DNA from 2 places in the Agromyces sp. NPDC055658 genome. Region 1 is predicted to be linked to the other one. Evidence: predicted binding sites of a transcription regulator. Region 1 holds the regulator's gene; the other holds the start of a gene.
The links. Region 1 encodes LexA, which represses DNA repair genes until DNA is damaged. Its sites were predicted from a motif close to TCGAACANNTGTTCGA; they were not measured.
Positions count from the first base shown of each region.

Region 2: ACWGPE_RS13325 (DUF222 domain-containing protein) is a predicted target of LexA. The motif match lies at 3,606-3,621, and genes of this name have one in related genera.

Region 1 covers NZ_JBSHHD010000033.1:9,232-17,902, reverse strand. The annotation lists partial or broken gene ACWGPE_RS14865 (alpha/beta fold hydrolase) at 1-595, shown strand, start outside; gene lexA (transcriptional repressor LexA) at 698-1,384, opposite strand; gene ACWGPE_RS14855 (LysM peptidoglycan-binding domain-containing protein) at 1,641-2,033, shown strand; gene ACWGPE_RS14850 (histidinol-phosphate transaminase) at 2,091-3,224, shown strand; gene hisB (imidazoleglycerol-phosphate dehydratase HisB) at 3,221-3,835, shown strand; gene hisH (imidazole glycerol phosphate synthase subunit HisH) at 3,832-4,470, shown strand; gene priA (bifunctional 1-(5-phosphoribosyl)-5-((5-phosphoribosylamino)methylideneamino)imidazole-4-carboxamide isomerase/phosphoribosylanthranilate isomerase PriA) at 4,595-5,341, shown strand; gene ACWGPE_RS14830 (SseB family protein) at 5,352-6,203, shown strand; gene ACWGPE_RS14825 (pyridoxal phosphate-dependent decarboxylase family protein) at 6,329-7,735, shown strand; gene ACWGPE_RS14820 (ATP-dependent helicase) at 7,771-8,671, shown strand, end outside.
Region 2 covers NZ_JBSHHD010000026.1:55,544-64,214, forward strand. The annotation lists gene ACWGPE_RS13315 (restriction endonuclease subunit S) at 1-274, opposite strand, end outside; gene ACWGPE_RS13320 (HsdM family class I SAM-dependent methyltransferase) at 285-2,123, opposite strand; gene ACWGPE_RS13325 (DUF222 domain-containing protein) at 2,133-3,575, opposite strand; gene ACWGPE_RS13330 (hypothetical protein) at 3,846-4,655, opposite strand; gene ACWGPE_RS13335 (RNA polymerase sigma factor) at 4,657-5,310, opposite strand; gene dcd (dCTP deaminase) at 5,416-6,021, opposite strand; gene ACWGPE_RS13345 (hypothetical protein) at 6,053-6,907, opposite strand; tRNA gene ACWGPE_RS13350 (tRNA-Gly) at 7,027-7,097, shown strand; gene ACWGPE_RS13355 (VOC family protein) at 7,129-7,524, opposite strand; gene ACWGPE_RS13360 (CorA family divalent cation transporter) at 7,647-8,588, opposite strand.

The sequences.
Region 1 (8,671 bases):
GCGTCGGTACTCGCCCGCCGCATGGGCCGACGACGTGGTCGAGACGGTCGAGCCCATGCTCGACGGGCCCCCCGACGTCGTGCTCGGGCACTCGCTCGGCGGCCTCGTCGCGAGCCTCGTCGCCGACCGGCTCGCGCCGCGGGCGGCGATCTACGTCGATCCCGCGTTCGCCTTTCCGACGGGTCTGCGCGGCCTGGCGTACAAGGCCTTCTTCGCGATCGCCCCGAGGCCGCGGCGCGGCGCGCTCGTGCGGATGAACCCGAAGTGGAGCGCGGTCGACGTCGACATCGAACTGGCGACCCTCCGCGACTGGGACAAGCGGACCGTGCTGGGCTTCGCCGACACCAGGCCGCTGGTGCCGCCGGCCCGACTCGTCGCCCCGACGCTCGTGCTGCTCGCCGAGAAGAGCCTGCTCATCACCGAGCGCGTCGCGGCCGACCTGCGCCGACGGGGCATGACCGTCGCGACGGTGCCGGGCACGGGTCACACGGTCTTCCGCGACGATCATGCTGGGTTCATGGACGCGGTGATCGGCTGGCTCCGTTCGGTGGCGCAGCCTGCGGGCGCGATCGCCGCAGGCGCGACGAGCGCATAGCGTCCTCCGGGCGCACGTCACCCGACGTCCCCGGCCTCGCCGATCGCGCGCCGCCGGCGCGGCCGCGGGCTCAGATCGCGCGCCGCCGGCGCGGCCGCGGGCTCAGACCGCGCGCAGCACGGCGACGACCTTGCCGAGGACCTCGGCCTGGTCGCCGAGGATCGGCTCGAACGCGGTGTTGCGCGGCAGCAGCCAGGTGTGGCCGTCGCGCTGGCGGAACACCTTGACGGTCGCCTCGCCGTCGAGCATGGCGGCCACGATCTCGCCGTTCTCGGCGGTGCGCTGCGAGCGCACGACCACCCAGTCGCCGTCGCAGATGGCCGCGTCGATCATCGAGTCGCCGACGACCTTGAGGATGAAGAGCTCGCCCTTGCCGACGAGCTGGCGGGGGAGCGGGAACACCTCGTCGATCTGCTGCTCGGCCGTGATCGGCACGCCGGCCGCGATGCGGCCGACGAGGGGGACCATCGCCGCGTCGCCGACCGGCGCGGGATCGCCCGCCGACGGAGGTCGCTCGTCGAGGCCCGGCAGCTCGATGAGCACCTCGAGCGCGCGGGGGCGGTTCGGATCGCGCCGCAGGTAGCCGGCGAGTTCGAGCTGGTTGAGCTGGTGCGTGACGCTCGACAGCGATGCGAGGCCGACGGCGTCACCGATCTCGCGCATGCTCGGCGGGTAGCCGCGTGTCGCCACCGAACGCTGCACGACCTCGAGGATCGCGATCTGCTTCGCGCTCAGGCTCTTGCGGCGGCGTGCCCTGCCGGTCTCGCGCACGTCGTTGTCGCTCTTCACGGTTCCGCCCCTCGTTGCGACCGCCTTCGCGATCGGATGTCGGTGGTGTCTGATCGACTGTTCCCAGACATTCGAAACTGTATCCACATGCGGCGGGAGCGGCAAACATTCGTTCGAGTGTGTCGCGAGATCGCTCCCCGAGAAACCCGCAGTCCGATGCTTGCAGTCGAAGATGTTCGAAGATATATTCGGAACAGAGATTCGCATCCGGCCCTCCCGGCCGAGGGCCGGATGCGATCCCACGCAGGAGGGTGACATGAGCGCAGCGATCGTGACGAACGAGTACCGTTCCGGTGTTCCGGTGCCCCGCGCAGGCCGTGTCGACGGCGGTGCGGAGGCTGCACCGCGCACCCGCCTCCGGCTGACCCGTCGCGGGCGCGCTGTCTTCACGACCCTCGCCGCACTGCCGATCGTCCTCTGGGCGCTCGCAGCCGTGCTGAACGCCGGCGGTGCGGCCGCCGACCTGGCCGGGGGCGATTCGCTGCAGTACGTCACGGTGGGTGCCGGGGGCTCGCTCTGGGAGATCGCCGAGGCGATCGACCCGTCGGCCGACCCGCGCGACACGATCGCCGAGATCGTCCGGCTCAACGGGCTCGACGGTGCGACGATCGAGCCGGGCCAGCGCCTCGCGGTCCCCGCTTCGGAGTAGGCGGTCATACGAGGTCGCACGCCGGGGCGTCACGGGTCGCGTGGCTAGGCTGGTTCGGTGACGAGTCTCGACGACCTCCCCATCCGCGACGACCTCCGTGGTCGCGACCCGTACGGTGCGCCGCAGAAGGCGGTGCCCGTCGCCCTCAACGTCAACGAGAACACGCATGCCATCCCCGAGGACGTGGCGCACGACATCGTCGCCCGAGTCGCCGCCGCGATCCTCCGGTTGAACCGATACCCCGATCGCGAGTTCACCGAGCTGCGAGAGGCGCTCGCCGGCTACCTCGGCCACGGGCTCGCACCCGAGCAGATCTGGGCCGCCAACGGCTCGAACGAGGTGCTGCAGCAGGTGCTGCAGGCGTTCGGCGGGCCCGGCCGCTCGGTGCTCGGATTCGCGCCGACGTACTCCATGTACGCGCTGCTCGCCTCGGGCACGGGCACCCGCTGGATCGCCGCCGACCGCGACGACGACTTCGAGCTCAGTGCCGAGACGGCGGTCGCCGCCGTTCGCGAGCACGACCCCGACCTCGTCTTCCTCTGCGCACCGAACAATCCCACGGGCACGCCGCTGTCGCTCGACACGGTGCGTGCCGTCGCCGACGCGGCACGGGGCATCGTCGTCGTCGACGAGGCGTACTTCGAGTTCGCCGACCCCGGTGCCCCGAGTGCGCTCACGCTGCTCGAGGGGCGGCCGCGGCTCGTGGTCTCCCGCACGATGAGCAAGGCGTTCGCGTTCGCGGGCGCCCGCGTCGGCTACCTCGCCGGCGACCCCGCCACGATCGATGCCCTGCGGCTCGTGCGCCTGCCGTACCACCTCTCCGCGCTCACCCAGGCCGCCGCGCTCGGCGCGCTCGCCCATGCCGACGAGATGCTGGCGATGGTCGACGACATCCGCCGCCAGCGCGAGCGAATCACGACCGAGCTCGCGCGACTCGGCTTCGCCCCGCACCGCAGCGGATCGAACTTCGTGCTGTTCGGCGGGGTCGACGACCCGCACGCCGTGTTCGAGGGGCTGCTCGCGCGAGGCATCCTCATCAGGGAGCTCGGCATCCCCGGGCACCTGCGCGTGACTGCGGGCACCGAGGCCGAGACCACCGCCTTCCTCGAGGCGGTCGCCGTGTTCGCGCCGGCGGCCGTCGCGACGAGCGGCGCGGCCGGTGGCACCACCGAGAATAGGATCGAGTCATGACCGCCCAGCCCCGATCGCGCACCGCGCGCGTGCAGCGCGAGACGAGCGAATCGAGCATCGACCTGTCGATCGACCTCGACGGCTCGGGCTCGAGCGACATCGAGACCGGCGTGCCGTTCTACGACCACCTGCTCACCGCGTTCGCGAAGCACTCGCTCACCGACCTCACCGTGCGCGCGTCGGGAGACCTTCACATCGACGTGCATCACACCGTCGAAGACACCGGCATCGTGCTGGGGCAGGCGATCCGCGAGGCGCTCGGCGACAAGCGCGGCATCTCGCGCTACGGCGACGCGCTCGTGCCGCTCGACGAGGCGCTCGCGCAGGCGGTCGTCGACATCTCGGGGCGGCCGTTCCTCGTGCACACCGGTGAGCCGGAGGGCTTCGAGTTCCACCTCATCGGCGGTCACTTCACGGGCTCGATGGTGCGGCACGTCTTCGAGGCGATCGCCTTCAACGCCGGGCTCACCGTGCACGTCACGGTGCTCGGCGGGCGCGACCCGCACCACATCGCCGAGGCCGAGTTCAAGGCCTTCGCGCGCGCATTCCGGCAGGCGAAGGCGCTCGACCCGCTCGTCAGCGGCATCCCGTCGACCAAGGGTGCGCTGTGAGCCGCAACCGGCGCGTCGTGGTGCTCGACTACGGGTCGGGCAACGTGCACTCGGCCGCGAAGGCGCTCGAACGCGCTGGCGCGGAGGTCGAGGTCACGGCCTCACGTGCAGCGGCGATGGAGGCCGACGGCCTCGTCGTGCCCGGCGTGGGCGCGTTCAAGGCCGTCATGGACCAGCTCCGCGCGGTGCGCGGCGACGAGATCATCGACCGGCGCCTCGCCGGTGGCCGGCACGTGCTCGGCATCTGCGTCGGCATGCAGGTGCTCTTCGAGCACGGCGTCGAACGCGGCGTCGACACCGAGGGGCTCGGAGAGTGGCCCGGGGCCGTCACCGAGCTTCCGGCCGAGGTGCTGCCGCACATGGGCTGGAACACCGTCGTGCCCGACGCGGGCTCGGTGCTGTTCGACGGCATCGAAGACGAGCGCTTCTACTTCGTGCATTCGTTCGCGGCGCAGTCGTGGCACCTCGACGTGATGCCGCCGTTCCCGCAGCCGAAGCTGACCTGGGCCGAGCACGGCGGGCGCTTCCTCGCCGCGGTCGAGAACGGTCCGCTGTCGGCGACGCAGTTCCACCCAGAGAAGTCGTCGGACGCGGGCATCCGGCTGCTCTCGAACTGGCTCGGCGCACTCGCCTGAGTCATCCGACCGTCATGCGACACGTCGCGCGCGGCGCGGGCGACTATGATCCTGTGACTGTGCCGGCCGTCACTGCGCCGGGTGAAACACGGCCGACGGCGTATCGCGATCGAGGACAGTAGTGATGAGTGAGTTCAACAAGACCCCCGGCCTCGTGCTGCTGCCGGCCGTCGACGTCGCGGGCGGCAAGGCCGTCCGCCTGACGAAGGGCGAGGCCGGCACCGAGACGAGCTACGGCGACCCGGTCGACGCGGCCGTGGACTGGGCCGACCAGGGCGCCGAGTGGATCCACCTCGTCGACCTCGACGCGGCGTTCGGCCGCGGGTCGAACGGCGGCATCCTGAAGAAGGTCATCCGCCAGGTGCGCGGCGTGAACGTCGAGCTGTCGGGCGGGATCCGCGACGACGAGTCGCTCGAGCACGCTCTCGAGATCGGCGCCAAGCGCATCAACCTCGGCACCGCAGCCCTCGAGAACCCCGAGTGGGCCGCCTCGGTCATCGCCCAGTACGGCGAGGCCATCGCCGTCGGCCTCGACGTGCGCGGGACGACGCTCGCCGCCCGCGGCTGGACGAAGGACGGCGGCGACCTGTGGCAGGTCATGGACCGGCTCGAAGAGGCGGGTGCCGCGCGCTACGTCGTGACCGACGTCACGAAGGACGGCACGCTGCAGGGCCCGAACGTCGAGCTCCTGCGCCAGGTGATGGACCGCACGCACCGCCCCGTCGTCGCCTCCGGCGGCATCTCGAGCCTCGACGACCTCGCCACGCTGCGCGAGCTCGTGCCGCTCGGCCTCGAGGGCGCGATCGTCGGCAAGGCCCTGTACGCCGGCGCCTTCACGCTCGCCGAGGCCCTCGACGTCGCGAGCAACTGAGCCGGCGCGCATGACCGCTGATCTCGGCAACGCTGCGGACGACGAGGATGCCTCGGGCACGACGCCCGGCGGCACCGCGCGGCCGCTTCCCGCGCATCTCGCGGATTCTGCGGGGGTACCGTGGGCGGGCCGGGCGTTCGACGAGAACCCGCACGCGGGCGACGACGGCTCGACCCCGGCGGCCCTCGGTGCCGCGCTGCGTGCATTCCACGACGGAGACGGCTCACAGGCCGGTGTCGTCGCCGCGTTCGGCGCCTCGAGGCTGCTGATCCCGCTGCTCGCCGAGCTCGGCGACGGGGGAGCGGAGACCGGCGCGCACGGCCACGCCGTCGACAAGAGCCAGGAACTCTCGATCGTGACGGTCGACGGGCCCGACGGGCGTCGCGTGCTGCCGGTGTTCTCGTCGGTGGACACGATGCGCGCCTGGAACCCGGTCGCCCGTCCTGTGCCCGCCGACGGCGTCCGGGTGGCGCTCGCCGCGGCCGACGACGGCACCGAGCTCGTCGTGCTCGACCCGGCATCGCCGGGCGAGTTCGTGCTGCGCCGACCCGCCGTGTGGGCGGTCGCCCAGCAGAAGCCGTGGACGCCGCCCTTCGACGACGAGGCCGTGCGCCGGGCGTTCGAGCGCTCGATCGGCAGCGAGCTCGCCGTGCTCGGCGTGGACCTCGCCGCGGGCGACCCGCTCGCGCGGCTCGCCGGGCCCGAGCTCGTCGTGACGCTGCGGCTCGTCGACGGACTCACCCGTGAGGAGCTCGATGCCACGACCGCTCGGCTCGCGCGGCGCTGGGCGGAGGACGACGCGATCGCGACAGGGGTCGACTCGCTCGCCGTGCGACTCGTCGGCGGTCGTCGCGACGCCTGAGCGTGCGGAAGCAGGCAGTGCCGCCTCAGCCGTGCGCGCGAGCCCGCCCGAACTGGGCATTGACCGCGTGAGCATCGCGGAGCATCATCTGGAACGCGCACGTGTGCGCGGAAGTCAGGTGGAACATGGCCGAGCGACCGTCGGCCGCCGGAGCGCGGCGACCCGAATACGACCGACCGCTGGAGATCGCGTCCGACCGGGCGAGACGCTGGCTCGACGGCGTCGCCGAACGTCCGATCCCGCCCGAGATCGATGCCGATGCGGCGAAGGAACTGCTGGGTCGGGCGCTGCCGAGCCGCGGTGAACCGGCAGCACAGGTGGTCGAGCGGTTGGCCGACGGCGTCGAACCGGGACTGCTCGGCATCGGCTCGCCGCGCTTCTTCGGCTGGGTGATGGGCGGGGTGCAACCGGTCGCCCTCGCCGCCGACTGGCTCGTCTCGGCGTGGGACCAGAACACCGGGCTGCGGTTCGCGACGCCCGGCGTCGCCGCGGTCGAGGAGCTCGCAGGGGAGTGGATCGTCGATCTGCTCGGCCTGCCCGCCGGGTCGGCGGTCGGCTTCACCACCGGGGCCACGATGGCGCATTTCGTCGGGCTCGCGACCGGTCGCGACGAACTCCTGCGGAGGGCCGGCTGGGATGCGGCGCAGGACGGCGTCTTCGGAGCGCCGCGCGTGCGCTTCGTCGTGGGCGCCGAACGGCACGGTACGGTCGACCTCGCCGGGCGCTACCTCGGCCTCGGGGCACCGGTCGTCGCCGCCGCGGACGACGAGGGGCGCATCGACGTCGGCGCGCTCGGAGCGGTGCTCGCCGCCGATCCCGATCCGGCGATCGTCGTCCTCCAGGCGGGCAACATCCATTCCGGATCGTTCGACGACTTCGCCCGGGCGATCGGGGTCGCGCACGAGGCCGGCGCCTGGGTGCACGTCGACGGCGCCTTCGGGCTGTGGGCGGGAGCCAGCCCGCGCCTGCGGCACCTCGTCGCGGGGTACGAGGCGGCCGACTCGTGGTCGACCGATGCGCACAAGACGCTCAGCGTGCCGTACGACTGCGGCATCGCGATCGTGCGCGACGAGCACGCGATGCAGCGGGCGCTGAGCATGCATGCGAGCTACCTGCAGGCGAGCGACGCCGTCGCCGACCCGCACGAGCGGGTGCCCGAGCTTTCGCGGCGTGCTCGCGGCGTTCCGACGTGGGCGGTGCTGCGCGCCCTCGGGCGCGAGGGCGTCTCCGAGCTCGTCGAACGGCTCGTCGACTCCGCGAAGCGGATCGCCGTCGGCGTCGCTCGCCTGCCAGGCGTGGAGGTGCTGAACGACGTCGTCTTCACCCAGGTGTGCCTCGCACTCGCCGACGATGCGGCGACGGAGGCGCTCTCGTCCCGGCTCTGGGAGGAGGGTGAGGTGCTCGCGATGACGTCGCGGTGGCGCGATCGCGCGGTCGTGCGGTTCTCGGTGAGCAACTGGGCGACCGACGCCACCGAGGCCGACCGCACGGTCGCCGCCGTCGCCCGCGCCCTCGCCGCAGACCCGCGCTGAGAACGGTTGTCGGCGGCATCGGATTGAATGGAGCCATGACCGATGCGCTTGCGGCCTTCTCGGAGGCGACGCGCACGTGGTTCGCCGAGGCGTTCCGCGCGCCCACCGCGGTGCAGCAGGGCGCCTGGCGGGCGATCGGGAGCGGCGCCCACGCGCTCGTCGTCGCTCCCACCGGATCGGGCAAGACCCTGTCGGCGTTCCTCTCGGCGATCGACCGGCTCACGACCGAGCCCGCCGCCGAGCCCGGTACCCGGGTGCTCTACCTGTCGCCGCTCAAGGCGCTCGGCGTCGACGTCGAGCGCAACCTCCGCGCGCCGCTCACCGGCATCGCCCGCGTCGCCGAGCGCCTCGGCGCCACGCCGCCGAGCGTGAGCGTCGGGGTGCGCTCGGGCGACACGCCCGCGAACGAGCGTCGGGCGCTGCTGCGCACGCCGCCCGACATCCTCATCACGACGCCCGAGTCGCTCTTCCTCATGCTGACCTCGCAGGCGCGTGAGACGTTGCGCTCGATCGAGACCGTCATCGTCGACGAGATCCACGCGGTCGCCGGCACGAAGCGCGGTGCGCACCTCGCACTGTCGCTCGAGCGCCTCGACGCGCTGCTCGAGCGTCCGGCCCAGCGCATCGGGCTCTCGGCGACCGTGCGGCCCGTCGAAGAGGTGGCCCGGTTCCTCTGCGCGAGCGCACCGGTCGAGGTCGTCGCGCCGCCGGCCGACAAGCGATTCGACCTGCGCGTGGTCGTGCCCGTCGAAGACATGGCGCAGCTGCCCGCGAACGACGATGCGACGGGCTCGATCTGGCCGCACGTCGAACAGGCGATCCTCGATCGCGTGCTCGAGCACCGCTCCTCGATCGTCTTCGCGAACTCGAGGCGGTTGGCCGAGCGGCTCACCGCCCGCCTGAACGAACTGCACCTCGACGAGCTCGAACGCGCCG
Region 2 (8,671 bases), on a different contig from region 1:
GCTTCAGCAGCCAAATGTTCTGTCCGCTGAGGAATGCATGATGCTGGTAGAAGGTGGAGCCAGTGCTGCCGTCAAGGGCCAACGTGATCACGCCACCCTCATTGATCTTTCCCTCGCGTGGCTGGCAATAACCAGTCACGCCGTTGTTCCGAGCCGTCCGCGAGACGAATGGCAGCGCATCCACGTCGTTGAGTTCGGCTTCCTGAAAATTGATCTTGTCATCCTGAAGGGATGCCGAGATGTCGAAGAAGTCGATCAACGGAACCTTTTGCATGCCAACCACCTCACAGATACTGATTCGAGAAAAGGTACGCAATGTACTCATTGACCGATTGCTGAAGATCCGCGTCTGTAACTTCGTAGTCCTCGTCGTTGAAGAGGGTGTAGACCCACTGGTCCTGGTAGTCGAGGTCTACGTGGAAAGAGAACTCAGTCTCAGCTCGCTCCTTGAAAGCGGCGAGAAATAACGCGTAGGCAGCGTCGCTGCGATCTGTTGGTGTTCTAGTCTTCTGGTGCTTGATGAGGGCGAACGCATCGTCGAACTTCGCCATCCACGTCGGTCCGGAGTGTTTCGTTCCAGTCTCGAAGACGAGAACGATTGTCTCGGTTCCCTTGGGGAAGAAGAGATTCTTCGGCATCTCGATTGACGCCAGCAAGCGATTCTTCGCCAGTATGCGCTGCTTGTAGACCTCGTTATCCGCGTGCTTCTTCGTCCGCGCTGAAACAGCGTTGACTGGCACGATAGCGACTCCGATGCTTCCTGGAAGCAGGCTGTCCAGCATCAGCTCAACGAACGAAATCTCGGAGTACGTCGCGTTTGAATACGGAGGGTTGATGAAACCTACGTTGCACTCGTAGGACGCAAGTTCCTTCTTGACAGAGAAGCAGTCGGCGTTCTTCAGATGCGACTGACCATCCTTATTCAAGAACATATTCAGGGCGACGATCGAGTAGACCGATGCCTCGATCTCTACGCCAAAGAGGTTGTTCTTCCGGAAGCCGTCCTTTTCCGTTGGAGTGTAGTCATCAGACAACGCGATCCGCCGCCAGGCGGACGTCAGGAAGCCCCCTGTCCCGGCGCATGGGTCCAACACCTTCGACGACAAGTCGACCCCAGCGATGTCATTGAAGAGTCGCGTGACGTGGGAGGGGGTGAGGACGATGCCAAGGTCCGACCCACCCTTTGTGGAGTATGACAAGAAGACGTTGAAGAACAACGAAACGAGATCCAGCTCGCTGTCTTCGTAGTGCTCGTAGAGGATCCGGTCGACATCAGCGATGAGCTTGTGAACCGTGCCCTTTGCGTACTTGTGCCTGATTCCCTCCTTCTCAGCGCTCGCCAATGACAGGATCCGAGGTCGCATCTCATCGATGAGGGTCTGCTTGTCAGACACCACTGATCCCTTGATTCTGCGCTCCAAGGTGTGCCAGAGAATCTCAGCAATGTCTCGGTTCGAGTTGTACTGCGAATAGGCCGTCTTGAAAATTGGATCCTCAAGTGCGAAGAGGATAGCCCCGACCACGTACAGGCGGTTGTGCTCGATAATGTTCATCTCGTGGTGCATGAACCCGTTGATGACGTTTGCAGATTCGAGTAGCCGAGCCTGGCTCTTGACGTCACCCAGCTTCCCAGGCTCCGCGAGCAGATCGCGATACTGCGCTGGTGTCAGTACGGAATGAACGTTGAGGTTCGTGAATGTGTCAACACCGAGCTTCCAACCGTAAGTATCGATGCGTCGAGTGAGTGGATCTGTGCCTGAGCAGGCGACCGCGATGACATTGAAACGGTCTTTCAGAAAGCGCGCGTACCAGAGCGCTCCGTTCACCGCGTACTCGTCCACGCGATCTTCAAGATCGTCCTCGAAGATGTGCTTGGCGGTGGAAGCTTTGTTCTCGATGACCACAACGAGATTGGCCGGTTCGTCAAAGATGACAAACTCCGGGCGCCCAGCATTGCCAGTCCCGCGTTTGGAAGCGGTGGACAAGAGCTCGTTGATCGACTCGACGTCGGACTTTTCTGCCCACGCTCGAACCGACGGGTCCACTGGCTCGAACGACGCGTTGATGAACCCCTTGCTGACTAGCTCGTTGAACACCCACATGTCAGTGGACTTCTCCAGCATGAACTCTCCTCAGCCACCTTCCGGGGTGCAACTGTCAACCGTGGCCCGCAACATAAGCGGCTGAACCACAGTAGCCAGTGGCGCCGACGATGCCCGGGAACGTCGACGCGCGCCGGACGAGGACCCGCCTGGGAGGGGGGTGTGTTTACGATTAACGCCGTTGTCGAGATCGGTGCGGCCCCGGTGGCGCTTCCACCACCGGATGTGGTGCGCTTGGGTGTGCGAGGGCGGTCGAGTGCAGCCCGGCCAAGCGCACCCGCCGTCGCGTTCGATGAGGACGAGTTTCTGCGCCTGGGAGAACAGGCGGCGCGACCGGCCGAGGCGGGTCGTCTCGCAGCCGTCGCCGTAGTAGAGGGGCGAGATGCCGGCCCACATCGCGAGCTCCTCGATCGAGGGGATCGACACGGGCTGGTCGATGCCGTCGATCGTGCCGTGCCCGCGCCCTAACTCGAGCGCGGCGGCGTCGACGCGGGCCACGACCATCGCCTGCCGCAACGCCACGGGCCCGTCGTTCGCGCTGAGCGAGTGACGGGCGATGTCGGCGAGCGCGTCGAGGTTCATCTGGGCGATCGTGCGCTGCTCGGCGACCACGTCGTCACAACCGGCGGGGTTTCGAGACGGTCGCTGCGCTCCAGCCTCGACCTGCTCACCCCGAGCCGGGCGCTTCGCGTCGCGCGCCCGGTGGAGCTCGGCGCCGACGAGGGTCTCGATCGCGAGCTTGATCGGAGCGCCGTTGACGGGGTCGGCAGCACCCTTGAACCGGATCATGCCGTGCTCGTCTTCCCAGATGCGGAACTCGCGCGCCGCCCGCAGTTCGTCTTCACGCGGCTTCACCCCATCGGGGTCGAGGCGCGCCTGCATGAGCTTCACCAGCCGGTGCAGCCCGTCGACCCCCACGACCGGAGCCCGATCGACGAGGAACGCCTCGGCCTCGGACAGCTCGACCCGGTCGGCGCGCGGCGCGATGCCGTCGAGGAACCGGCGGATCACATCTGCCGCGTCGACGCACACGGCACCCGACGACACTGCCCGTGCGAGGTGCGGATGCCTCGGCGGCAGCACCTCACCCGTGAACGCGGCCCGGGGTGCGGTCGCCGCACCGACCGCGACGAGCTTGACCGCCTCTTGGAACCGGCCACCCGTCGCGGACGCGATCAACCGTTCGGCCGAGGAGAACCCATGCCGGCGGGCTACATCATCGTCGGCACCGGTGCGGGAGCGGGCCGCGAGCTCGGCCGCGACCGGCGCCTGCAATGCCTGCACACGCCGAGCGAGTTCACCCAGGGCTTCGGTCACCCGCACCAGGCCGTCGTCGCTCATCGACCGCGCATCGCCGACCGGGTCGACCGACCCGGTGGCACCAGCGGCCAAGGCGCCCGACCACACCGCATCGACCCCGTCGAGCGCAGCTGAAACCCCGATCAGTGCGGGTATTGCATCAGCTGCGGCCATACCCCGAGTCTACCCGGAAGCGGCTCGGATTCGAAGAGATATTCGAAACTGTGGACAATGAATCGGGCGATGACCCCACCGACCGGCACGCACACGCCTGCTCGCCCCCGACCGACCCGTACTCATGCACGCGCGCCCGCAGGCACGCACCCGCCCGACCCGCACTCACTCACTCGCCCACGCACCCAAACAAAGACACGAAACGGGCTCCCAGCCGGTCGGGAGCCCGTTTCGCGGTCGCGTCGTGACGGGTGCGAGAACGTCAGAGGTTCATCGCTCGGGGGTGGGGGCCCCGTCACGCGCGTCGTCAGCGGTCGACTGGCCGTCACCGCTGCGTTCTTCACCGGCCGAGGCCGCGTCGTCCGCGGTCTCCTGCCCGGTCTGGCTGTGGTCCTCGCCGTTCGCGGCGCCGTCTTCGGCGGCCTGCTGACCGGTCTCGGATGCCTCGTCGCCGGGCACGACCGGTGCGTCACCGTTCTGGCGGTGCTCGGCGGCCTTGTCGAGGCCAGCCCGGCGCTTCTCCTCGGCGTTCTCGTGGGCGGCGTCGCGCCGGTCGGCGCCCTTCTCGCGAGCATCCTCGGCGGTCTGCTGGCCGAACTCGCGGTGCTCGCGGCCCGTGTCGCTGATGTGCTCGCCGCCGGGCTCCTGCTGGCCGGTGACGCCGTCGAAGACCTCTTGCGCCGGTGCCGGCAGCACGCCGGCAGCGCCGGCGGCGCCCACGCCCGTGAGCCCTGCGGCGGTCGCCGCCGCCGCACCGATCGCGATCTTCGCTGCCAGGCCGAGCCCGGCGATTCCCGTGAATGCCACTCTTCTTCTCCGTATCTTCGGCGACGAGCCACTGGGGGTCTGGCTCGTCGCCGCAGTCGTTGCGTTCGGGTCGAACGAGATCGAGCCCGCCGCGACGCGGTCGGCGTCGAGTCGCGCCAGCAACTCGGCCGACGGCTGCGGCGCCGCCTGCCCGGCCGCGAGCCGGAAGCCGGCCACGGCGTCGGCGACGCCCGCGAGGTCGGCACGCCGCGGCGGCACATCGCCGCGCAGCACGGCTGCGGCCTCGTCGTCGTGAATGCGGTGGTTGCTCATCTCACTCCCTGCTATCGCCGGAGGTCGCCGCAGGGGTACGCCCTGCGGGGAATTTCTTTCGAAGCGCCGTGAGCGCCCGGCGCTGCAGCGCCTTCACCGCACCCGCGCGCTTGCCCAGCACGGCGGCGACCTGCTCGACCGTGAGGTCGCCGATGATGCGCAGCACCATCACGTCGCGCTGGTCGGGCGGAAGCCCGTCGAGCGTGGCCAGCGCCGCGACATCCCCGATGCGACCCAGCGCCTCGTCCTCGGCGCTGGCCGCCCGCCGGGGGTCGAGCTCATCGGCCCACTCCTCGCTCGGCGCCTGCCGCGCGCGGCGGCGCAGCTCGTCGACGAGGCGCCGGTACGCGATCGTGAACACGAAGGCCCGGAACTCCGCCGCGCCGCCCTCGAATCGGTCGAGCCCGTCGAACACGGCCAGGAACACCTCGCTCGTGAGATCGTCGGGCTCGGCCGAGCCCCGCGCCCGCAGGAAGCCCGCGACGGCACCGGCGTGCGCGTTCCAGAGCTCGGCCGACGCCCACGGCGCCCCGGCCTTCGCCGCGAGCAGCACCGTCTCGAACCCGTCGGCCGCCTCAGCGCCGCCGCTCGCGGCCCGCGGCATCGCCCAGCCCCGGGAGGCCGAGTGCGCGAGCACCCCGTCGAAATCGCCCATGGTCGCAAGAGTGTAGGGCAGCCGAGTGCGTGCCGCACTCGGCGTGACGCGCGACGAAGGCACGAGGCATCCTCACCCTGCGACGCACGGTCGGGTTCGGTGCCGTCACTCGCCCTTCGCGCCGGCGTCGGTGACGCCCACGTCGGTGCGGTGGAAGTTCTGGAACGACCGCGACGCGGTCGGCCCGCGCTGGCCGAGGTAGCGGCTCGCGTACTCGGCCGAACCGTAGGGTCGCTCGGCCGGCGACGACAGGCGGAAGAAGCAGAGCTGCCCGATCTTCATGCCCGGCCAGAGCTTGATCGGCAGGGTCGCGACGTTCGACAGCTCGAGCGTGACGTGCCCCGTGAACCCAGGGTCGATGAAGCCCGCGGTGGAGTGGGTGAGCAGGCCGAGCCGGCCGAGCGAGCTCTTGCCCTCGAGCCGCGCCGCGACGTCGTCGGGCAGGGTGACCTGCTCGTAGGTCGATCCAAGCACGAACTCGCCGGGGTGCAGGATGAACGGCTCGTCGGGCTTCACCTCGATCAGGTGGGTGAGCTCTGGCTGGTCTTCCGCCGGGTCGATGTACGGGTACTTGTGGTTGTCGAAGAGCCGGAAGTACCGGTCGAGCCGCACGTCGACCGACGACGGCTGCAGCATCGACGGATCGCTCGGCTCGAGCGCGATGCGGCCGAGTTCGAACTCTGAACGGATGTCGCGGTCGGAGAGCAGCACGCGCCCAGCCTACCGAGGCCCCGGCTCCGCCTCAGTGCGTGGTCGGGAACTGATCGTCGGCGAGCAGGGCCGTGTCAGCGCCGCAGCCGAGCTCGCCGTCCTGCAGCAGGACGTCGGACACGTGCAGGCGCTCGACCACGCCATCGGCCGAGCGCACGAGCAGGCAGTCGTCGGCGTCGCGCATGGCGAGCCCCAGGCGGTCGCCGTCCCGCAGCACCTCCACCGGCGCGAGCGCGCGACCGTCGGTCTCGCCCTCCAGCCGAGCGGTGATGGATGCCTCGAGCTCGTCGGCACTCGCATCGCCCGCGCCGGTCAGCACCTCGATCGCGACGGCCTCGGCCGCCTCGGGCACCACGGGCCGTTCGTCGGCGGGCGGTTCGACCTCGACGAGCGGGTCGGGGCACGACGTCTTCTCGACCCCGCCGTCGATGACGCCCCAGCGGTCGAACCGGAGGCGCACGCAGAAGTCGTGTTCGGGGTCGTCGTTCGCCGAGACCTCCGTGATGCGGCTCGCGAGCACGAGTGCGCCGACCGGCTCTTCCCACGCGGCATCCGATTCGGGCTCGATCGCGACGAGCCGGAACGGCGTCGCCGTATCGGGCACCGGGCCCCAGTCCGACGTATTCCCGCGATCGGGGACGCCCGTGGCCGGCAACTCCTGCGTCGCTCGGCGCGCGTACGCGGCGATGGCGTCCTCGGGCCGCTCGAGTCCGATCGACTGCGAGACGAAGCCGACGTCCTGCGCAAGCGCCGCCGCCTGCTCCAGCAGTTCAGGCTCGGCGGCCCCGGCGCCGTCCGTCGCGCCCACGCCGGCCGTACAGCCGGCGAGCGCGACGACGAGCGCCGCCGCGATCCCCCCGATGATGACGTGCTTCGATGCGCGCATATCGCCATCCTGCTGCAGCGTGCATGCCTGGCGTGGCATTCGTGCCCGACCTCACCGAATGGATGCGGCGATTCACGTCGGCGTTGTTAGGATGAGTTCCACGTCGCCGAGCGGCGTGCGCCGATGTAGTTCAATGGTAGAACTTCTGCTTCCCAAGCAGACAGCGCGGGTTCGATTCCCGTCATCGGCTCTGGATCGGCCTGATCACCGGCCGCGTAACCTCAGCGCCCGCTCGCGGCGACTTCTTCGGCGCTGCGCTGCACGCAGAACTCGTTGCCGTCGACGTCGCTCATCGTGACGTAGCCGGAGCCGTTCTCACGGCGCCGGTCGGCGACGACGGTCGCGCCCAGCTCCATGAGTCGCTCGACCTCGGCATCCCGCGTGGTGCCGACCGGTGAGAGGTCGAGGTGCATCCGGGGCGCGAACTCCTTGCCGTCGTCGACGGGTTGGATGTAGACCCGGATGGTCACCGGCTCAGTGAGGTAGACCGTCACGGGGTCGCCGGGGTTGTTCGGATCGTTCGGGTCCTCCTTCAGGTCGAGCAGCGCCTGCCAGAAGGCGCCGAGCGACTCATGGTCGCGGGCGGTGATGTTGATCGCGTCGATCTGCGAGGCCATTGCTCTCCTTCGTCGGTCGCCCCCGGCGTTCGGCGCGAGGTCACCCCGCCGACGTTACCCGCGGGGTGGGCCCGCTCACCAGCCATGCCGGCGCCGGAATGCACGACACGTGCACGTCGACCTCACCGCGCCGCCGGCCTCGCACGCTCGCCTCGGCGATCGCCCAGCCAGCCGCGGCGCCGGAACAGCACGTAGACGACGATGTCGATGGCGACCATCGCGATGCCCACCACGAGCCAGCCGAACTCCCACTGCACCAGCGGCAGGTTCTTGAAGTTCATCCCGTAGACGCCCGCGATCACCGTCGGGATCGCGAGGAGGGCGGCGAAGGCCGAGATCGTGCGCATGTCCTGGTTCTGCCGGGTGGAGACATTGCTCTCGTGACTCGAGACGACCGCGTCGAGGGCGGCGTGTTCGGCCGTGGCGAGCTTCGCCACTCCCGTCACGTCGTGCTCGAGGTGCGTGAAGAAGGCGCGCAGTGCGGGCTCGGACGCCATCATCGCCTCGAACTCGCCGCGATCGGCCGTGATCGCTTCGGCGAGCCCCGACACGGCCCGGTCGATCCGGCCGATGCGCTGCCGGAGGCGGTAGATGCGCCGATAGTCCTCGCGGATGCTGCTGTCGAACACCTCCTCCTCGACCTCTTCGAGCTCGCGTTCGACCCCGGCACCGAGCTCGACGAAGTCCTGCACGACGGCGTCGAGGATGCGGTAGACGCCCGAGATCGGCGAGGTCACCGGCACGAGGGCGTCGGCGAGCAGCAGCGCCTCGATATCGCGGAGCTCGTCCTCGGGTCCGTTCTGCACGACCAGGCACTCGTGGTCGTTGAAGATCAGCGCGATGTCGGTGTGCGTGGCCGGGTCGGCACCGCTCCGGTCCACGTCCCAGAGGTTGAGGTAGAGGTGGCCCGAGAGCCGCTCGAGCTTCGGAGCCTGACGCCCCTCGACCAGATCGGCGATGATCAGCGGGTGGATGCCGAACCGCTCCCTCAGCCGCTCGAGTTCGCCCGGATCCGGGTTGACGACCCGCACCCAGACGCCCGCGCCCGTGAGCATCTCAGGCATCATCGACCTCGTCTCTGCGTCCCGGTGCGCCGTCTCCGCGCCCGATGCGCCACCCTCACCGTAGGCGCGCGACGGTGTTCCGC